DNA from 3 places in the Frondihabitans sp. GW821-FHT04F02 genome. Region 2 is predicted to be linked to each of the others. Evidence: predicted binding sites of a transcription regulator. Region 2 holds the regulator's gene; each other region holds the start of a gene.

Region 1 (6,605 bases), on a different contig from region 2:
ACTGCATGCGCACGCCGAGCACGTCGAGCTTGAGCAGGCCGGCGTCGTTCATGTCGTGCTTGTCGAACTGGCTCATCGGCAGGCCCATGCCGCTCGGCTGCACCGGAGTCATGCTGAGCAGGTCGGAATTGCCCAGGATCACCCCGCACGGGTGCATCGAGATGTGGCGGGGGAGTCGGTCGAGCCGCTCGGTGAGGTCGACCAGCAGGTCGATCTGGGCGTTGGTCTTGACGAGGTCGGCGATCTGGCGGAGCTCGGGTTTCTCCGTGAGAGCCTTGCGCATGTCGCGGGCGTTCGAGCGCCAGACGTTGTTCGCGACGAGATCGATCTGGTCTTCGTCGAGTCCCAGCGCCAGCCCGGCGTCGCGGACGGCGCCGCGCCCGCGGTAGGTCGACTGCATCGACATCAGCGTGACGCGGTTGCTGCCGTAGCGGTCGAAGATCGCCCGGTACACCTCGTGCCTCCGGGCCGACTCGACGTCGATGTCGATGTCGGGCAGCGTCTCGCGCTTGTTGCCGAGGAACCTCTCGAACAGCAGGTCGTGCTCGAGCGGGTCGACGTTCGAGATCCGGAGCAGGTAGGTGACGAGGCTGCCGGCGCCCGAGCCGCGCGCGGCGTTCCGCACCCGCATGTCGCGCATCATCGCCGAGACGTCGGCGACGGTCAGGAAGTACCCGGCGAAGCCGAACGAGGTGATCGTCTCGAGCTCGTCGCGCATGCGCCGCTCGATCTGCTCGCGCTTGGCCATCGACGCGTCGCCGAAGCGCTCGGTCACCCCGGCCTCGGCCCGCCGCCACAGCACCTGGTCGGGGTCGCCCTCGACGCCGATCGCCGACAGCTCGGGCACCTTCGCGCGACGCCAGCCGAGGTCGACGTCGGGGTCGAGCCGACACCGGTCGGCGAGCTCCTCGGTGGCGGCGAGCATCTCCTCGGCCGCGCGGCGGTCGAGCGACGACGCGTCGGCGATCATCCGGGCGAGCGTGCGCATCGCGTCGGGGGTCTTGAGGAAGGCCTGGGCGTTGGGCTGCGGCTCGAAGCTGCCGAGCGCCGCGAGGTGCCCGGCGGCGTCGAGCACGTCGGCGGTGAGGGCCTCGTCGGGCTCGCGGTAGCGCACGGCATTGGTGAGCACCGCAGGAACTCGCCCGGCGTCGGCGAGCTCGAGCATCCGCGCGGCGTGGCGCAGGCTGCGGCTCTCGCCCGGCTCGGTGAGGTGGCAGACGACCTCGATGGCGACGCCGCCGGGCACCTCCGCCTTCCAGGCCTCGAGCAGTGCGGCCGCCCGGCCGTGCGCGCCGTGCGCCACAGCTCGTCCGACGTCGGAGTCGGGGCCGAGCAGCACCGTGCCGGTGGGGCCGTCGTCGCCCATCAGGAAGGCGCGGACCCGGGCGCGGGGGATCGTCGCCACGCTGTTCGCGCTGCCGTTGACCTTGCGTGTGGCGCGGCCGTGAGCCGCGCTGATGAGGCGGCAGAGGGAGGCCCAGCCGGCGCCCGGGCCGACCCCGACGGCGCCGCCGCCGTGGGCGAGGAACACGACGCGGTCGGCGTCGGCGGCGATGGGCGGGGAGCCGCTAGGAGGTCCGGCGGGATGCTGCCCTGCGGGGCGCTGCCCTGCGGGATGCCGCCCTGGGCTGTCGTGGTCGTCGGAGGAGGGGGTCGATACGCCCAGCTCGACGCCGACGATGGGATCGATGCCGAGCGCGCGGCACGCGCCGACGTGGCGGATCGCTCCGTAGAGGCCGTCGCGGTCGGTGATCGCCGCTGCGTCGGCGCCGTTCGAGGCGGCCTGAGCGGCGAGGTGGCCCGGCTGCGCAGTGCCGTAGTGGGCGCTGAACGCCGAGGCGACGTGCAGGTGCGTGAAGCTCATGGCCGCCCTCTTGTTCGAACGTGTGTTCGAACAGTGTAGGTCATTCGCCAGGCGGCGGGAGAGGGGTTTCCACAGGGCTGGTCAGGTGCGTACCGGAGTCGCCGCAGAGCAGTACGGTTGATGGTGGCATCGTGGCCACTCGCGCCCGTGCCCCTTCTCTCGCATCCTCGAACCTCATGGGAATGCCTGCCGGTCCGGTGTGTTGAGCCACGTGGACCACAGCTAGGTTCACCTCGAAAGGAAGTCCATGACCACCCGCACTGCGCCTTCCAGCGCCGCGACTCGCTCCGAGCAGACCGTCTGATGGCGGAGACGAGCACCCTCATCATCCTCGGCGCTTCCGGTGACCTCACCGAGCGCCTCCTCCTCCCCGGCCTCGCGAGCCTGCTCAAGAGCGACCGCGGCGTCGACGTGAAGCTGATCGGCACCGGCCGCAGCGAGCGCAGCCCCGAAGAATGGGACGACGTCGTCAAGACGGCCTTCAACGGCGATGCCGGCTCGGAGCTCGCCAAGAAGACCCTCGCCTCGAGCGAGTACATCCAGGGCGACCCGACCGACCCCGAGCACCTGAAGAAGCTCTTCGCGGCCTCCGAGGGCGAGCCGGTCATGTACTTCGCGCTCCCGCCGGCCATCTCGACGAAGGTCATCAAGGCCCTCGAGGAGATCGACGTGCCCGACGGCCTCCGGCTGGCCCTCGAGAAGCCCTTCGGCAGCGACGAGCAGGGTGCTCGCGAGCTGAACGAGGAGCTCCTCAAGGTGATCCCGGAGGAGCGCATCCACCGCACCGACCACTTCCTCGGCCGCTCGACCGTGCTGAACATGATCGGCCTCCGCTTCGCCAACCGCCTCTTCGAGCCGGTCTGGAACAGCGACAACATCGAGAAGGTCGAGATCTTCTACGACGAGGTCCTCGGCCTCGAGGGTCGCGCCCAGTACTACGACAAGGCCGGCGCTCTCGTCGACATGATCCAGAGCCACCTCCTGCAGGTGCTCGCCGTCATCGCGATGGACGCCCCGTCGTCGATCGACGCCGTCGAGCTCCGCAGCGAGATCGCCCGCGTCCTGCGCGCCACCTGGGTGAAAGACGGAGACCCCGTCGCCAACAGCCGTCGCGGCCAGTACGCGGCCGGCACGATCTCGGGTAAAGACGTCCCCGCGTACTCCGACGAGGACGGCGTCGACAACTCCCGCGAGACCGAGACGCTCGCCGAGGTCGAATTCGAGATCAAGACACGTCGGTGGGCCGGCGTGCCGTTCATCCTGCGCTCCGGCAAGGGGATGACCAAGGTCCGCAAGGAGGTGCTGATCACCTTCAAGCCGGTGCCGGCGCTGCCCGAGGGGCTCCAGGGCTCGTCGTCGCCCGACACGCTCAAGATCGAGATCAGCCCCGAGACCATCGAGCTCGGAGTCACGACCAACGGTCAGGGCAACCCGTTCCACCTCGAGAAGTCGACCCTGTCGACCGACCTGGGCAAGCCCGAGCTGACCCCCTACGGCGAGGTGCTCTCGGGCATCTTCCACGATGACCCCACCCTCTCCATCCGCGGCGACGTGGCCGAGCGGTGCTGGGCGATCGTCGCGCCGGTCGTCGATGCCTGGGAGTCGGGCGAGGTTCCGCTCGACAAGTACCCCGCCGGGTCGGCCGGTCCGGCCCACTGGACCACCTCGAAAGAGGCGTAGCCACCCGCTCGCGAAGCCCCGCCGAACCTGGTTCGGCGGGGCTTCGTCGTGCCGGGACCAGAAGCGGGGCGGCCCGGACCCGCGGGTTCGGCGCAGACCCCGTGGTCAGGCCCGGATGCCTGTCCGCGGCGCGGCGTATGGGCCGAACCGGGGTGTCCGGCCGCCAGGGTCCGGCGGCGGCCGGGTTAGGCCCGCGCCCGCCGCGCCTCGCCGCCGCGCGAATGCTCGATCGCCGTCTGGATGGCGTCGGCCGCGCGCACCAGCGCCAGGTGCGACAGGGCCTGCGGGGTGTTGCCGACGTGGCGCCCCGTCGCGACCTCGATCTCTTCGGAGAGCATCCCGACGTCGTTGCGAAACCCGACGAGGCGGTCCATCAGCGCGGTCGCGTCGTCGAGCCGGCCGCTGCGGGCGTACTGCTCGACGAGCCAGAACGAGCAGGCGAGGAACGGGTTCTCGGTGCCGGACAGCCCGTCGACACCCGACTGCGTGCGGTAGCGCAGCAGCAGGCCGTCGTGCAGGAGGTCGTGCTCGATCGCCTTCACGGTGCCGAGCATGCGCGGATCGTGCGCATCGACGTAGCCCACCTGCGACAGCTGCAGCAGGGAGGCGTCGACCTCGTGCGACCCGTAGTACTGCACGTAGCACCCGCGCTCCGCGTCGTAGCCGTTGGTCTCGATCTCGTCGCGGATCTTCTCGCGCAGGGCGAGCCACCGCTCGACGGGACCGTCGAGGTGAAACTCCTGCGCGCCTCGGACGGCCCGGTCGATGGCGGCCCAGAGCATGACGCGCGAGTGAGTGAAGTGCTGCTCGGGCCCTCGGATCTCCCAGATGCCGTTGTCGGGCTTCGACCAGTTCTCCTCGACGTGCTGGATCAGCGCGCGCTGGAGCGCCCACGAGTCGTAGGTCTCCTCGCTGCCGAGCTGGCGGGCCTCGTGGAGTGCGACCATCACCTCGCCGAACACGTCACCCTGATACTGCGTGTAGGCGCCGTTGCCGATGCGGACGGGCGAGGCGCCCTGGTAGCCGGGCAGCTCGTCGAGGGTGGTCTCGGCGAGGTACCGCTCGCCGCCGAGGCCGTACATGATCTGGACGTCGTCGGGATCGCCCGCGATGGCGCGGAGCAGCCAGCCGCGCCAGCCCATCGCCTCGTCGGCGTAGCCGTGCGAGAACAGCGCCTGCAGCGTCATCGAGGCGTCGCGGAGCCAGACGTAGCGGTAGTCCCAGTTGCGGCCGCCGCCGAACTGCTCGGGGAGGCTCGTCGTGGCCGCGGCCACGATGCCGCTGGTGTCTTCGTGGGTCAGGGCGCGCAGGATCAGGAGCGAGCGATGGACCGCCTCGCCGTACGCCTCGGGCGCCTCGGAGTGCGACGCCCAGTCGCGCCACCAGTCGATCGTCGTGTCGATGCTGGCCGACACGTCGATCGGCGCCGGCGGCTCGCGGTACGACGGGTACCAGGTCATCACGAGGTCGACGGTGTCGCCGGCCGTCACGTCGAAGGCGGCGCGGTGGGCGTGGTCGCTGGCCGTGAGCCTCGGCCCGCGGACGACGACCGCGTCGGGCCCGGCGACGGCGACGAGCGTGCCTCGGCCGGCGGTCTCGGCCTCGTGCGGCATGGACGAGTCGTCGGGCGGGGTGTCGTCGTCGAGCTGCCGGATCCACGGGATCGCCGTCGTGTAGCCGAAGCGGATGCGGAGGTCTTCGGTCATCGTGACGGTGCCCGAGATGCCCCGCACGCGGCGCACCAGGTCGGCTCGGCGGTCGCCGTACGGCATGAGGTCGGTGACCTCGACCTCGCCGGTCGGCGTCGACCAGCGGGTGACGAGCACGAACGTGTCGTCGACGTAGCGTCGGGTGGCAGTCGCGGTCGGGTCGGCCGGCGCGAGCAGCCAGCGACCGCTGTCGTCGTCGCCGAGGAGGCCGGCGAACAGGGAGGGGGAGTCGAAGCGCGGCAGGCAGAGCCAGTCGATGCTGCCGTTCCGGCCGACGAGGGCGGCCGTGTGGCAGTCGCCGATCAGTGCGTAGTCTTCGATCGCTAGGGGCATGCGCTCATCCAATCAGCCGATGCCATGAAAGCCCGCCGTGGCATGCTGAGGCGGGCCGGCTCACGCGAACAGCTGCTGGTCGATCTGGTCGTCGAACACCCCGAGCAGCAGCCACTCGCGGCTGATCGGGTCTCGCGCGAGGTCGAACGTGCCGTCGACCCGGTGCGCGCCGTCGGTGAGCGGCAGCGCGTCGACGCGCCAGACGTGCATCTCGAGCAGCTCGCTGCCGGAGCCGCGCGGGGCCCGCGTCGCGCTGCGCCACCAGGCCTGCCGGGTGATCCACACCTCGGGTGCGCTCACCACGCCGTAGACGACCCGCCGCCAGGTGAATCGGAGGGGCGTGCCCTCGTCGGTAGTCTCGACGGCGATCCGCTCGTCGATCCGCTGCGCGTCGATCCGCATGCTGGCCCCTCTGGCTCTGTTCGAAAGTATGTTCGAACTCTACGTCGCGCCTCCGACATTCGCGACCCCGCGACCAGAAGCCCCGAGCCGTGAGAAGGGACGGACTGCGAATCCCCGGCTGACCGCTCCCTTCACGTCGTCCGAGCGCGGCGCCACAGTAGAGACATGAAAACGACTGGAAACACCATCCTCATCACCGGCGGCACCTCGGGTCTGGGCCTGGGCCTCGCGCAGCGCTTCGCGGCGGCGGGTAACACCGTCGTCGTGGCCGGACGCCGCACGGCGCTCCTGGCCGAGATCGAAGCGGAGAACCCGGGGATCACGGGCCTCGAGATGGACGTCGCAGTTCCTGCGTCCATTCAGAACGGGTTCGAGACGATCACCGCGAGCCACCCCGACCTCAACGTCGTCATCACGATGGCCGGCATCATGCAGCCCGAAGACCTGACGACCGCGGGCTTCCTCGAGACGGCCGAGGCGACCATCACCACGAACCTGCTCGGCACGATCCGGACCGTCGCGGCGTTCACCGAGTTCTTGCAGGGCAGGCCCGACGCCGCGTTCATGACCGTCTCGTCGGGACTCGCCTTCGTGCCGCTCGCGATGACGCCGACCTA
Region 2 (6,605 bases):
TGCCCGTGCCGTCGAGGTCGAGGGATAGGTCGATGCTGGACTCGCTCGTGGACCGCGAGACGGTAGCCGTGCGCGCGGCGCTGTCGGTGCTCATGCTCCGAGCCTAATGTCGCGCATGGCGTCCAGGAACGCGGTCGTCTCGGCCTCGGTGCCCGCGCTCACGCGGAGGTGGCCCTCGATCGCGAGGTCGCGCACGATGATGCCGCGCTCGAGGAGAGCCTCGAAGACGGCGTGCGGGTCGTCGACGCCGCCGAACAGCACGAAGTTCGACCAGGTCGGCCACGCGTGGTACCCGAGCCCGGTCAGCGTCTCGACCATGCGGTCGCGCTGGGCCTTGATGTCGTCGACCATGGCGAGCATCTCGTCGGAGTGACGGAGCGCCGCGACCGCCGCCGCCTGGGTGAGCGACGACAGGTGGTACGGCAGGCGCACGAGACGGAGGGCGTCGATCGCGACCGGGTCGGCCGCGAGATAGCCGACGCGGGCGCCGGCGAACGCGAACGCCTTGCTCATGGTGCGCGAGACCAGCAGGCGCGGACGCCCCTCGAGCAGCGTGACCGCGCTCGGCCGGTCGGCCGGCATGAACTCGGCGTAGGCCTCGTCGACCAGGACGATTCCGCGCGCCGCGTCGTAGGCCGCTTCGATCACGTCGAGCTCCATCGGGGTGCCGGTCGGGTTGTTCGGCGCGCAGAGGAAGACGACGTCGGGGTCGGTGCGCTCGATCTCGGCGCGGACCGTCTCGGGCGAGAGCGTGAAATCGGCGTCGCGCACGCCCTCGACCCACTCGGAGCCGACGCCTCGCGTGATGATCGAGTGCATGGAATAGGTGGGCGGGAAGCCGAGCACACGACGACCAGGGCCGCCGAACGCCTGCAGAATCTGCTGGATGACCTCGTTCGAGCCGTTCGCCGCCCAGATCTGGTCGGCGGTCAGGCCGTGGCCGAGGTACGCGGCGAGGGAATCGCGCAGAGTCGTGAACTCGCGGTCGGGGTAGCGATTGACCTCGAGCACGGCGGCCGCGACCGACTCGACGATGTCTCGCGCCACGTCTTCCGGGATGGGATGCGTGTTCTCGTTGACGTTCAGCGCGACGCGCACCTTCTTCTGAGGGGCGCCGTAAGGCGACTGACCACGGAGGTCGTCGCGGAGGGGCAGGTCGTCGAGAGAAATGGCCACGAGGCTATTTTACGGGGGTCGCGACATGTATTGCGCCCGGTACCGGGTGTCCTTAGACGAGGACGAGGTGCTCGCTCACAAGGCATTCGAGAGCGAGTTGCACGCGCTGCAAGGAACTGCACGGCGCGGCGTGCGCTCATGAAGGATCGCTGCCGCCGAGATCCTTGCGAAGCCCCGCCAAGCACAGCACGCGCGCAGAAGCGCCGCCCCGCGAGTGCGGGACGGCGCCGGGCGACGGTGCGAGCGAGGTGATGCTGCCTGGTTCGAGCTGCCTAGTTCGAATACTTGGTCGGGATCGCGAGCGACTGCCCCGGCATGACCTGCGTGCTCGACAGGTTGTTGAGCGAGACGATGTCGGAGATGACGTCACGCGGATCGGCAGTCGGGGCCACATCTTCGGCGACCTGCCAGAGCGTCTCACCAGCCGCCACGGTGACGTGGTCGAAATGGACGTCGCCCGCTTGGCCGGTGGCGACCGCGCCGCCGCCCGTCAGAACGAAGCCGGCGATGATCGCGACGGCGGCGAGGAGGACGGCGATCGTGAGGACGACGCGACCCCGAGCGGTGATGCGGAGGTGGGAGACGGATGCGGTGCGGGTCGCGGGAGCTGCCGTGGGGAAGGCGGTGATCGTTGCGCTCATGATGCGTACCTCTCTTGTCGATTCTGTCGAGACGACTTGGCTGTGGTCTTCGTGCCAGGCCGCCGGCCGGGGCCGCCTGACACGAAGAGGTGTTCCGAAGAACACTTCCGAACATATCTTCGATTAACACCGATTTCAAGAGGCTCTAGCCGAAAATCGCAGAAAAACCACGCGACACACTCGAACATGTGTTTGTTCTGCTCATTTCGACCGGATACAGTTTCGATCGGTGGGATCAGTAGAACAGCAGCCACCGACATTCGAGAGAGGTGGGCGCGTGCCCGAGGCAACGACTACAGAGGCTGGGCCCGATCCCCGTGCCCGAAAGCCCCTGACGGCGAAGCAGAACCTGATCCTGACGGCCATCCGCGCCTCGATCGCCAGCCGCGGCTATCCGCCGAGCATGCGCGAGATCGGCGACGCCGTCGGCCTCGCCTCCCTCTCCAGCGTCACTCACCAGCTCAACCAGCTCGAGCTCGCCGGTGCGATCCGCCGCGACCCCAACCGGCCCCGCGCTCTCGAGGTGCTCCTCGAGGACCCCGACAAGGTGGTCCCCGAGCCGACGATCGTCCGCTACGACGATGACGACAACGTGACCGCTCGCGTGCCCCTGGTCGGACGCATCGCCGCAGGCATCCCGATCACCGCCGAGCAGCAGGTCGAAGACGTCATGCCCCTCCCCCGCACCCTCGTGGGCAAGGGCGAGCTGTTCATGCTCAAGGTCGTCGGCGAGTCCATGATCGACGCCGCCATCTGCGACGGCGACTGGGTCGTCGTCCGTCAGCAGGGCAACGCCGAGAACGGCGAGATCGTCGCGGCGATGCTCGACGACGAGGCGACGGTGAAGGTGTTCCGGCAGCGCGACGGTCACACCTGGCTGCTCCCGCGCAACTCCAACTTCGAGCCGATCATGGGCGACCACGCGCAGATCCTCGGCAAGGTCGTCGCCGTCCTGCGGTCTCTCTAGGGGCCCGACGGGGCGAAGCCGCCCGAGAATGCCGAATGGCCGCAGGAAGTTCCTGCGGCCATTCGGGTGTGAGGGGTGCGTCTCAGTTGGCGAACTCGCGCAGGGGCGCTGCGTCCTGCGGGTAGACCTTGGCCGTGACGCGCGTGCCCTCGGGGAGGTACTCGACGTCGACGACCGTGCCGATCTCGTGGATCCGCGCGATGACCTCGCCTCGGTCGTACGGGACCAGCAGATCGAGCTCGACCTCGGGCCGCGGCAGGAGCTCCGCGAGCGTGGCACGCAGCTCGTCGATGCCCTCGCCGGTGCGGGCCGACACGAAGATCGCGTCGGGCACCATCCCGCGCAGCACGAGCCGCTGGCTCTCGTCGACCAGGTCGCTCTTGTTGAAGACGACGACCTCGGGGATGTCTCGCCCGTCGACCTCCGAGATGACCTCGCGGACCGTCGCCAGCTGCGCAGCCGGGTCGGGGTGCGAGCCGTCGACGACGTGCACGATGATGTCGCTGTCGTGGACCTCCTCGAGCGTCGAGCGGAAGGCCTCGACCAGCTGATGCGGCAGGTTGCGCACGAAGCCGACCGTGTCGGCGTACGTGAACGGACGGCCGTCGTCGGTCAGCGACTTGCGCACGGTGGTGTCGAGGGTCGCGAACAGGGCGTTCTCGACCAGGACTCCGGTGCGAGTCATCCGGTTGAGCAGGCTCGACTTGCCGGCGTTGGTGTAGCCGGCGATCGCGACGCTCGGGACCGCGTTGCGCGTGCGGTTGGCCCGCTTCGCCTCGCGTGCCGGCTTCATCTCCTTGATCTTCTTGCGCAGGATCGCCATCCGGGTGTGGATCCGGCGTCGATCGAGCTCGATCTTCGTCTCACCCGGACCGCGCGAGCCCATTCCGTTGCCGGCGCCGACCTGGCCACCGGCCTGGCGCGACATCGACTCGCCCCAGCCGCGGAGCCTCGGGAGGAGGTACTCGAGCTGCGCGAGCTCGACCTGCGCCTTGCCCTCGCGGCTCTTGGCGTGCTGGCTGAAGATGTCGAGGATCACGGCCGTCCGGTCGATCACCTTGACCTTCACCACGTCTTCGAGCGCACGACGCTGGCTCGGTGCCAGCTCGGTGTCGGCGATCACGGTGTCGGCACCGAGTGCCTGCACAGTGGCCTTCAGCTCGAGCGCCTTGCCCGATCCGAGGTACGTCGACGGGTCGGGGTTCGGCCGGCGCTGCAGGAGGCCGTCGAGCACGACGGCGCCCGCGGTCTCGGCCAGGGCGGCGAGCTCGCGGATCGAGTTCTCGGCGTCCTGGAGCGACCCCTGGGAGTACACGCCGATCAGCACGACGTTCTCGAGCCGCAGCTGTCGGTACTCAACCTCGGTGACGTCTTCGAGCTCGGTCGACAGACCGGCCACACGCCGGAGCGCCTGGCGGTCGGCGACGTCGAGCTGCTCGCCGTCGAAGCTCTCGTCGCGGCTGGTGCCCGCACCGGAGAGCCCTTCGGTCTGGATCGCCTGGGCCGGAGCGAACACGCTCAGACCAGCCCTCGACGACGCGTTGCTCAGGATGCGGTCGACGACGTCGTCGCTCTCCTCGCGCGGCGCATCGGTGCTGGTGTGCTCAGTCATTGCAGTCACATTAGACCTTTCAGGTTCGATAATCTGTGGGGATGGCCAGCGAGCACTACTTCTCATCGCAGCCGTCGAGTGAGCTCCGACCGCGTGAGATCACGGTCGAGCTCGCCGGGCGCGAACTCTCTCTGGCGACCGCCGCGGGCGTCTTCAGTCCGGGGCGGATCGATCCGGGCACCGCAGTGCTTCTCGGATCCATGCCGACGCCACCGCGCGACGGCACTTTCTTGGATGTGGGTTGTGGATGGGGGCCGATCGCTCTCACGCTCGCGCTGCGCTCGCCCGAAGCCGAGGTATGGGCCGTCGACGTGAACGAGCGTGTACTCGAGCTTCTCCGCGAGAACGCGAAGCGGGCCGGGCTGACGAACGTGCACGCCGTGCTGCCGGGCGACGTGCCCGACGACCTCGTCTTCGACGGGATCTGGTCGAACCCGCCGATCCGGGTCGGCAAGCAGACCTTGCACGACATCCTGTCGGCGTGGCTGCCGCGTCTCGGCATCGACATGGAGGCGTACCTCGTCGTCGCGAAGAACCTCGGAGCCGACTCGCTCCAGCGCTGGATCGCCGACGAACTCGGCCCGGTCGTGGAGATCGAGCGGGATTCGACGTCGAAGGGCTACCGGATCTTGCGGGCTACGCGGCTGGCCTGACGAGGCGCTGGCGTGACGAGCTGCTGGCCTGACGACTTGCTAGCCTGACGCGCCGAGTGTCGCGGTCGGGACTGTTCGCTTGATACGAACTGGTGCAGGAACTGCACGGGGAGACTTCGGTCTCAGATGAAGAACTTCATTGTGCGAGTTTAGCGGGTTGGCGGCGCTGAGGCCAGGGGTGGGCGGTGGCTGGGTCGCGCCGGTGGGGTCGGTGGTGGCGGGGTGCGAGTTCCTGCGCCCGCGGTGAGGGGTTGCGTGTCGGCGCGCGTGCCCTCCGAAGCGGCACAGCCCCGCGGCAATCGCGGCGGGATCGAACCGGAACGGCGGGTGCGACGCCGCCGGGGCCCACCCCGACCCAGCAGAGCCCGCCGAAGCGGCGCAGCCCCGCCGCAACCGCGGCGGGATTGAGCCGGAACGGCGGGTACGACGGCGCCGGGGCCCACCCCGACCCCACAGAGCCCGTCGAAGCGGCACAGCCCCGCGGCAATCGCAGCGGGATCGAGCCGAAACGGCGGGTACGACGCCGCCGGGGCCACCCCGACCCCACGGAGCCCTCCGAACCGGCACAGGCCCGCCAGGCAGCCGGCGGGATCGAGCCGAAACGGCGGGTGCCACGCCGCCGGGCCCGCCCCGACCCGGCCGAACCCGCCGAAGCGGCACAGCCCCGCCAGGCAGCCGGCGGGATCGAGCCGGAACGGCGTGTGCAGCCCCGCGTCAGATCGCGAGCTCGCCGGTGAACACCAGCTCGGCGGGGCCGCTCAGCGAGACGTGCTCGCCGTCTTCGGTCGCGAACATGCGGACGCCGACCGTGCCGCCGGGGACGTCGACGCGCCACTGGTCGGGCGCGCTGTCTCCGGCGTAGTACCGGACGGCCAAGGCGGCCGCGGCCGCGCCCGTGCCACACGAGAGGGTCTCGCCTGAGCCGCGCTCGTGGACGCGCATCGAGATGCGGCCGACTCCGTCTGCGACGAGCGGCTCGGCCGGGACGACGAACTCGACGTTGGCGCCGGCGGTGGGGACCGGGTCGAGGACGGGGATGACGGTGAGATCGATACCGGCGAGCTCGTCAGCAGAGGCGAGGGCCACGACGACGTGCGGGTTGCCGACGCTGAGGCCGAGGCCGGGTCGCGCTGCGTGGAGGTCGCGGGCGCGCACCTCGGGGTGGTCGTCGGAGAGCGACCAGCGGCCCAGGTCGACCTGGAAGCCGGCGCGGTTCAGCTGGACGTCACGGACACCGGCCCGGGTGCCGATCGACAGGGTCTCCCCGGGCTCGAGCGTCGCCAGACCCTGCTCGAGGAGGTAGGCGGTGAAGACGCGGATGCCGTTGCCGCACATCTCGGCGACGCTGCCGTCGGCGTTGTGGTAATCCATGAACCACTCGGCCTCGGGCTCTTCGGCCAACGTGGCCGCCCCCTCGGGGTGGCTGGCGCTGCGGACGGCACGGATGACTCCGTCGCCGCCGACTCCGAAGTGACGGTCGGCCAGCGCGCGGATGCGATCGGGCGTCAGGTCGAACGTTCCGTCGGGGTCGGCGAAGAGCACGAAGTCGTTGCCCG
Region 3 (6,605 bases), on a different contig from region 2:
TCGGCGGTCATGCGCGCGAGCTCGGCCACGCCCCACTCGTAGGTCTCGTCGAGGTCGACCGTCGCCCCGAGGAACCGCCGCGAGTGCAGCGAGTACGCCTCGCGGCCGACTCCGTCGCCGTCGCCGGCGGCCGGAAGGAGCTCGGAGAGCAGGAACTCGCGGAAGGCCGTGTACGCGGCGGCAGCCTCCACCGCTCCGACCGTCAGCGCCTCCCCCACCGCCTCCGGAAGCACCGCGTCGCCCGCGAGCTCCGGCGCCGAGACCAGCGACTCGAAGAATCCGCCGGGTGCGGAGTGGCGCGCGCACTGCTCGGCCACCGCGGCTACCTGGCGCTTGGCGGGCACGACGCCCTCGGCGATCCCTGCGCGCAGGGTCTCGGTGTAGCCGTCGAGGGCGCCCGCGACATTGCCGAGGCGCGCGGCGATGTCGCGCCAGTCTTTCTCGGTGGCGGTGGGCATGAGGTCGAAGATCTCGCGGATGCCCTGGGCGGGCGATGCGAGCACGTTGAGGTCGCGCAGCTGCAGGTGCAGGGCGTCGTATTCGAGGTCGAGCGTGAGCGAGGACTCGAGATCGTCGCGAGTGACCTGGTCGACGGCGTCGACGACCGGTGCCGCGCGGAGCTCGTCGAGTGTCGCGCGCACGGCGGCGATGTACGCCGCGTGGCCGGCCGGCGAGGTGTCGCCGTACTCGCCGGTGCGCCCCTCGCGGCCGAGCCAGGTGGCCCACTGCGGATCGAGGTCGACGATCGTGTCGACCCACTTCTCGGCGACGGCGTCGATCGGGGTGGGCTGGCGGACAGCGGGCGTGGACTCGAAGCTCATGGTCCGAGCCTAGGACGACCGGCCGACAGCGGCGGTCAGACCTCGATCGTCGAGCCGGACTGGATCGCCTCGACGAGCCGTGCCACGGCCGGGTCGCCCATGAAGAGCTGGAACGGCACGATGGGCGTGCCCTCGGTGACGACTTCGCGCGCGCGGGCGGCCAGGTTGTTCTGAGTGACGACGACATCGGCGTCGGCGGGGATCTCGCGGACCGCCGAGTGCTCGACGTGGACGCCGTTCTTCTTCAGCAGCTTCTTGAGGCTGGAGGCGAGCATGATGCTCGAGCCCATGCCGGCGTCGCAGGCGACGATCAGCTTCTTGACGTGTGATCCGTCGAGGGTGGCCACGGGGTGCTCCTTGTTCGAGGACGGAAGGGAGTGCTCTTGTTCCATCATGCGCCGTCTCAGTGCGCGGCGGCGTCCCAGCTCTCGCCGGTGCCCACGGAGACGTCGAGCGGCACCCGGAGGTCGGCGGCGGAGCCCATGCGGCGGCGGACGACGTCTTCGATCACGTCCACCTCGCCGGTGGCGACCTCGACGATGAGCTCGTCGTGCACCTGGAGCAGGACTCGGGACTGCAGCTCGCGCTCGTCGATCTCGGCCTGGACGCCGAGCATCGCGATCTTCATGATGTCGGCGGCGGAGCCCTGGATGGGAGCGTTGAGCGCGGCGCGCTCCGCGTTCTCGCGCAGCACGCGGTTCGACGACTTCAGATCGGCGAAGGGGCGGCGGCGGCCGAAGATCGTCTCGGTGTAGCCGTCTTCGCGAGCCTGCTCGACCACGTTGCGCAGGTACTCGCGAACAGCCCCGAACCGGTGGAAGTAGTCGGTCATCAGCTGCTTCGCCTCGGCGGTCTCGATCCGGAGCTGCTTCGAGAGGCCGAACGCGCTGAGGCCGTAGGCCAGGCCGTACGACATCGCCTTGACCTTCGTGCGCATGGTCGGGCTCACGTCGGCGGGCTCGACGCCGAAGATGCGGGCGCCGACGAACCGGTGAAGGTCTTCGCCCTCGGTGAAGGCCTGGATGAGGCCGGCGTCGCCCGAGAGGTGCGCCATGATCCGCATCTCGATCTGCGAGTAGTCGGCGGTGAGCAGAGTCTCGTACTCGGGACCGTGCTGGAAGGCGGCGCGGATCTCGTGGCCGACCTCCGTCTTGACCGGGATGTTCTGCAGGTTCGGGTCGATCGACGAGATCCGGCCGGTGGTGGTGCCAGTCTGGTCGTACGTCGTGTGGATGCGCCCGCCGCCGTCGACGGCCTTGTCGAGCGTGTCGATGATCTGGCGCAGCTTCGTCGCGTCGCGGTGCTTGAGCAGCAGGCCGAGGAAGGGGTGCGGATGCTTGTCCTGCAGGTCGGCGAGCGACCCCGCGTCGGTCGAGTAGCCGGTCTTCATGGAGCGGGTCTTGGGCATGTCGAGCTGCTCGAAGAGCACCTCCTGCAGCTGCTTCGGCGAGCCGAGGTTGACCTCGCGGCCGATGACCTCGAACGCCTCGGCGGCGATGTTGGCCGCCGACTCGCCGAGGCGAGCGGAGAGGGCACGCAGGCCGGGCTGGTCGGTCGCGACACCGGTGAGCTCCATGTCGCCGAGGACCGACACGAGGGGGAGCTCGATGTCGCGGAGCACGCCGCGGGAGCCCTCGTCGAGCAGCTCGTCGAGCTCGTCGGAGACGCGGAGCGCGAACCAGGCCTCGGTCGCGACACCTCCGGCTTCGTCGACGGGGACCAGCTGATTGGGGTCGGCGACCGGCATCCGCTCGCCGAGCAGCTCGTAGGCGAGGTCGGCGAGCACGAAGGAGTGGTTGCCGGGGCGCAGCAGCCAGGCCGCGATCCGCGGGTCGCCGTGGAGGCCGGTGAGCTCCAGGCCGGCTCGCTTGAGCGCCTTGTAGGCGCGCTTGGAGTCGTGGACGACCTTGGGCGACTCGGTGTCGAGCCAGGCCTCGAGGGCGACGTAGTCACCGCGGCCGGCGGCCCACGGGACGTACACGGAGTCGTCGGGCGCGGCGATGCCGAGGCCCGTGACCGTGCCGTCGGCGCCGTACTCGACGGCGACGCCGACCGGCGGCTTGTCGGCGCCCGCGTGAGTGCGGAGCCAGTGATCGAGCTCCTCGTCGATGAGGGTGCGGATGACGGGCGCCGCCGGGCCGGCCGCAACGGCTTCGGCTTCGGCGGGTGCTGCGGAGTCGTCGGCCAGGGCGACGACGCGTTCCTGCAGGGTGCGGAACTGCAGCTTGTCGAACACCTCGCGCACGGCGGAGACGTCGATGGGGCGGCGCTCGAGGTCGTCCGGGCCTACCGGCAGATCGACGTCGGTGACGAGGCGGTTGAGCTTGCGGTTGCGAACGGCGCGGTCGTACTGCTCGCGGAGCTTGTCGCCGACGACGCCCTTGACCTCGTCGCGGTGCGCGACGATCTCGTCGAGGGAGCCGAACTGGTTGATCCACTTGACGGCGGTCTTCTCGCCGACCTTGTCGATGCCGATGAGGTTGTCGCTGGTCTCGCCGACGAGGGCGGCGATCTCGGGGTACTGGTGCGGCTCGATGCCGTAGCGCTCGAACACCTTGTCACGGTCGTAGCGGGTGAGGTCGGTGACCCCGCGAGCCGAGGGGTAGAGGAGAGTGACGTCGTCGTTGACCATCTGGATCGCGTCTCGGTCGCCCGAGACCACCTTGACCGTGTAGCCGGCTGCCGAGCCGCGGGCGGCGAGCGTCGCGAGGATGTCGTCGGCTTCGAAGTCGTCTTTGGTGATGGTCGTGATGCCCATGGCGTGCAGGGCCTCCTGCAGCAGGGGGATCTGCCCGACGAACTCGACCGGGGTCGCATCGCGCGTGCCCTTGTACTCGGGGTACTCGCGGGTGCGGAACGAGTAGCGCGAGATGTCGAAGGCCACGCCGAGGTGGGTCGGCTTCTCGTTCTTCATCAGGTTGAGGAGCATCGAGATGAAGCCGTGGATGGCATTCGTGTGCTGCCCCTCGCGGTTGACGAAGCTGTCGACCGGTAGGGCGTAGAAGGCCCGGAATGCGAGGGAATGACCATCGATTACGAGGAGGGTAGGCTTTGCTGCGTCCGACACCCCGTCAGCCTAGCGGCCCCCTCCGACACTCGTCCTTGCCCGAGAGCTGACGCGACGAAACCCCGGGAGACACCGTGACCGACCAGCCGTTCAGCCCTGCCGCAATCGAGTTCCTGGAGCGTCGCGGCGCCGGCGAGCTGGCCGAGAAGATGGGCATCGAGATCCTCGAGCTGAGCGCCGACCGAGCCGTCGGCACCATGCCGGTCGAGGGCAACCGCCAGCCGGTCGGCATCCTGCACGGCGGGGCCCACGTCGTGCTCGCGGAGTCGCTCGGGTCGATGGCCGCGAGCGTGCACGCGGGCGAGGGCCGGATCGCCATGGGCATCGAGCTGAACGCGTCGCACAGCCGGGCCGCCTCGGCGGGGGTCGTCACGGGCACCTGCACGGCGCTGCACCTCGGCCGCACGCTCACGACCCACGAGATCGTCATGACCGACGAGCAGGGCCGGCGCCTGTCGACCGTCCGCATCACGAACATCCTCCGCGACGCCTAGGCCCTCAGAAATTCAAGGAGATTTTTCGCCGGGCGGGGCGATCCGCGCCGATCCGGGTCTGCGCAGGCAAAAATCTCCTTGAATTTCTGGGCGGGACGCGAAAACGGCCGGCCCCCGAAGGGACCGGCCGTCCGTGACGCGACTGCTACTTCTTGACGCTGAGCTGCTCGATGATGGCCTGCGCCACGTCGTGCATCGTGAGGCGGCGGTCCATCGACGCCTTCTGGATCCAGCGGAACGCCTCGGGCTCGGTCAGCCCCATCTTCTCGTTGAGCAGGCCCTTGGCGCGGTCGACGAGCTTGCGGGTCTCGAAGCGCTCGACCAGGTCGGCGACCTCGGCCTCGAGGGTGATGATCTGCGTGTAGCGCGAGAGGGCGATCTCGATGGCCGGAAGGAGGTCGTTCGGGGTGAACGGCTTCACGACGTAGGCCAGAGCCCCAGCCTCGCTGGCCCGCTCGACGAGCTCCTTCTGGCTGAAGGCCGTGAGGAGCACGACGGGCGCGATGTGGTTCTTGGACAGCTGCTCGGCCGCGGAGATGCCGTCGAGCTTGGGCATCTTGACGTCCATGATGACGAGGTCGGGCCGGAGCTCGGTGGCCAGAGCCACGGCGGTCTCGCCGTCGCCGGCCTCGCCGACGACCTCGAACCCGTTGTCGCGGAGGATCTCGACGATGTCGAGGCGGATGAGCGACTCGTCTTCGGCGACGACGACGCGACGGGGTGCTGCGGACGGTGCTTCTTGATCACTCACGGGATGAATCCTACCGGTCTGTTCGTGGGGGCGCGCCGTTTCGGTGCACACGAGGGCGTGAGCACGGGGCGTCTGCTGGACGTTCGCACCATCGCGAATCACGAGCGTCGTCGTTCGTGTCGTGCGAATGGCGGGACTCGAACCCGCAAGCCGTGAGGCAGAGCATTTTGAGTGCCCCGTGTATGCCAATTCCACCACATTCGCGCAGGCGACAAGCTTACTGGCTTCCATGAAGGGTCGATTCACGACGACACGGGCGTCACATTGGATCTTCTTGGGCGAAAACCGCGCGTTCGGGGGTCAGCCTGCGATAGTGTGAGCCGCACTGGTTGTTGTGTTACGCATTTGTACTTCGCGATGAGGCGCTTCGTCTCATCGTTCTTAGAGGGAGCGGACCAAAAAAGCACCGCGACGAGAGATCTCGATGGACGGGATCGAACACCTCTGATTGAAGGAATAAGAAAAATGGCAACAGGCACCGTGAAGTGGTTCAACTCCGAAAAGGGCTTCGGCTTCATCACCCCCGACGACGGATCCACTGACGTGTTCGCGCACTTCTCCGCGATCGCCGGCGATGGCTACCGCAACCTCGAAGAGAACCAGAAGGTCGAATTCGAGACCGCTCAGGGCAACAAGGGTCTCCAGGCCGAGAACATCCGCGTTCTCTAAGTCGAACGACTTACTCGAGAAGCCCCGTCGACTTCGGTCGGCGGGGCTTCTTCGTGCTCGGCGTCGGGTGGCGAGTTCCTGCGCCCGCAGTTGCGAAGGGGCTCAGCGCGGCAGCGGCAGACCGAGGAGCTCGGCGACCGGCTCGAAGTCGTGACGGGCCGTGATGTAGGTGAGCTCCGCGGAGGCAAGCGCCTCGGTCGACGGAGGGGCTGCGACCGTGGTCGGGCCGCTGACGAAGAGGCCGTGGTCGTTCTCGAAGGGCAGGTTCTCGACGGCGACCTTGGCCGCGCGGTAGCGGCGAGTGACGAGGCTCCAGAGGGCGAGCTCGTCGGCTGTCGAGTCGTCGGGCGCCAGCCGGGCGACGTCACCGGGGATCTCGACCGCCGGGAGACGCAGCACGACCGGCTCGGGCGCTCGGCCGACGAAGGCGTCTCGGATGCCGATCGCGCTGGCGAAGCCCACGAGGCCGCCGAGCGCGAACATCATCGCAAGGGCGAGCCAGTCGCTGACGCCTGCGTTGTTGACGGCCGACAGGACGATCAGGAGACCGCCGGCGACTCCCCCGGCGATGGCGGTCCAGTGGACGCGCGGGCGACGACGCGTGCGGCGTACCCGCTCGGCGGCGATGTAGCTCTCGCGCGTGTCGGGGACGCTGTGGCCGGTCGTGGTCGGCACCGCATAGAGCCGCGAGCCGTGCGTGAAGCACCCGGGGTGCGAGCCGTCGATCGCCATGCCCCGACACTATCGACGCGGCCCAGCGCCATGACCGAATCTCAGGAGGGTCACGGCTGGCGCGGCCCTCC

The links. Region 2 encodes LexA, which represses DNA repair genes until DNA is damaged. Its sites were predicted from a motif close to TCGAACANNTGTTCGA; they were not measured.
Region 1: AC07TY_RS02185 (DNA polymerase III subunit alpha) is a predicted target of LexA. The motif match lies at 1,879-1,894, and genes of this name have one in related genera.
Region 3: AC07TY_RS03350 (hotdog fold thioesterase) is a predicted target of LexA. The motif match lies at 3,967-3,982, and genes of this name have one in related genera.

Annotation. Positions count from the first base shown of each region.
Region 1 covers NZ_JBWKSZ010000001.1:455,992-462,596, forward strand. Annotated here, with positions in the region: gene AC07TY_RS02185 (DNA polymerase III subunit alpha) at 1-1,864, opposite strand, end outside; gene AC07TY_RS02190 (glucose-6-phosphate dehydrogenase) at 2,168-3,544, shown strand; gene AC07TY_RS02195 (glycoside hydrolase family 15 protein) at 3,730-5,586, opposite strand; gene AC07TY_RS02200 (DUF6504 family protein) at 5,647-5,988, opposite strand; gene AC07TY_RS02205 (SDR family oxidoreductase) at 6,154-6,605, shown strand, end outside.
Region 2 covers NZ_JBWKSZ010000007.1:143,711-150,315, reverse strand. Annotated here, with positions in the region: gene hisB (imidazoleglycerol-phosphate dehydratase HisB) at 1-94, opposite strand, end outside; gene AC07TY_RS17190 (histidinol-phosphate transaminase) at 91-1,176, opposite strand; gene AC07TY_RS17185 (LysM peptidoglycan-binding domain-containing protein) at 1,449-1,817, opposite strand; gene lexA (transcriptional repressor LexA) at 2,095-2,784, shown strand; gene hflX (GTPase HflX) at 2,867-4,396, opposite strand; gene AC07TY_RS17170 (class I SAM-dependent methyltransferase) at 4,438-5,049, shown strand; gene dapF (diaminopimelate epimerase) at 5,764-6,605, opposite strand, start outside.
Region 3 covers NZ_JBWKSZ010000001.1:709,149-715,753, reverse strand. Annotated here, with positions in the region: gene AC07TY_RS03365 (DUF885 domain-containing protein) at 1-821, opposite strand, end outside; gene AC07TY_RS03360 (PTS sugar transporter subunit IIBC family protein) at 857-1,168, opposite strand; gene polA (DNA polymerase I) at 1,225-3,888, opposite strand; gene AC07TY_RS03350 (hotdog fold thioesterase) at 4,038-4,382, shown strand; gene AC07TY_RS03345 (ANTAR domain-containing response regulator) at 4,528-5,133, opposite strand; tRNA gene AC07TY_RS03340 (tRNA-Leu) at 5,256-5,337, opposite strand; gene AC07TY_RS03335 (cold-shock protein) at 5,599-5,802, shown strand; gene AC07TY_RS03330 (hypothetical protein) at 5,905-6,534, opposite strand.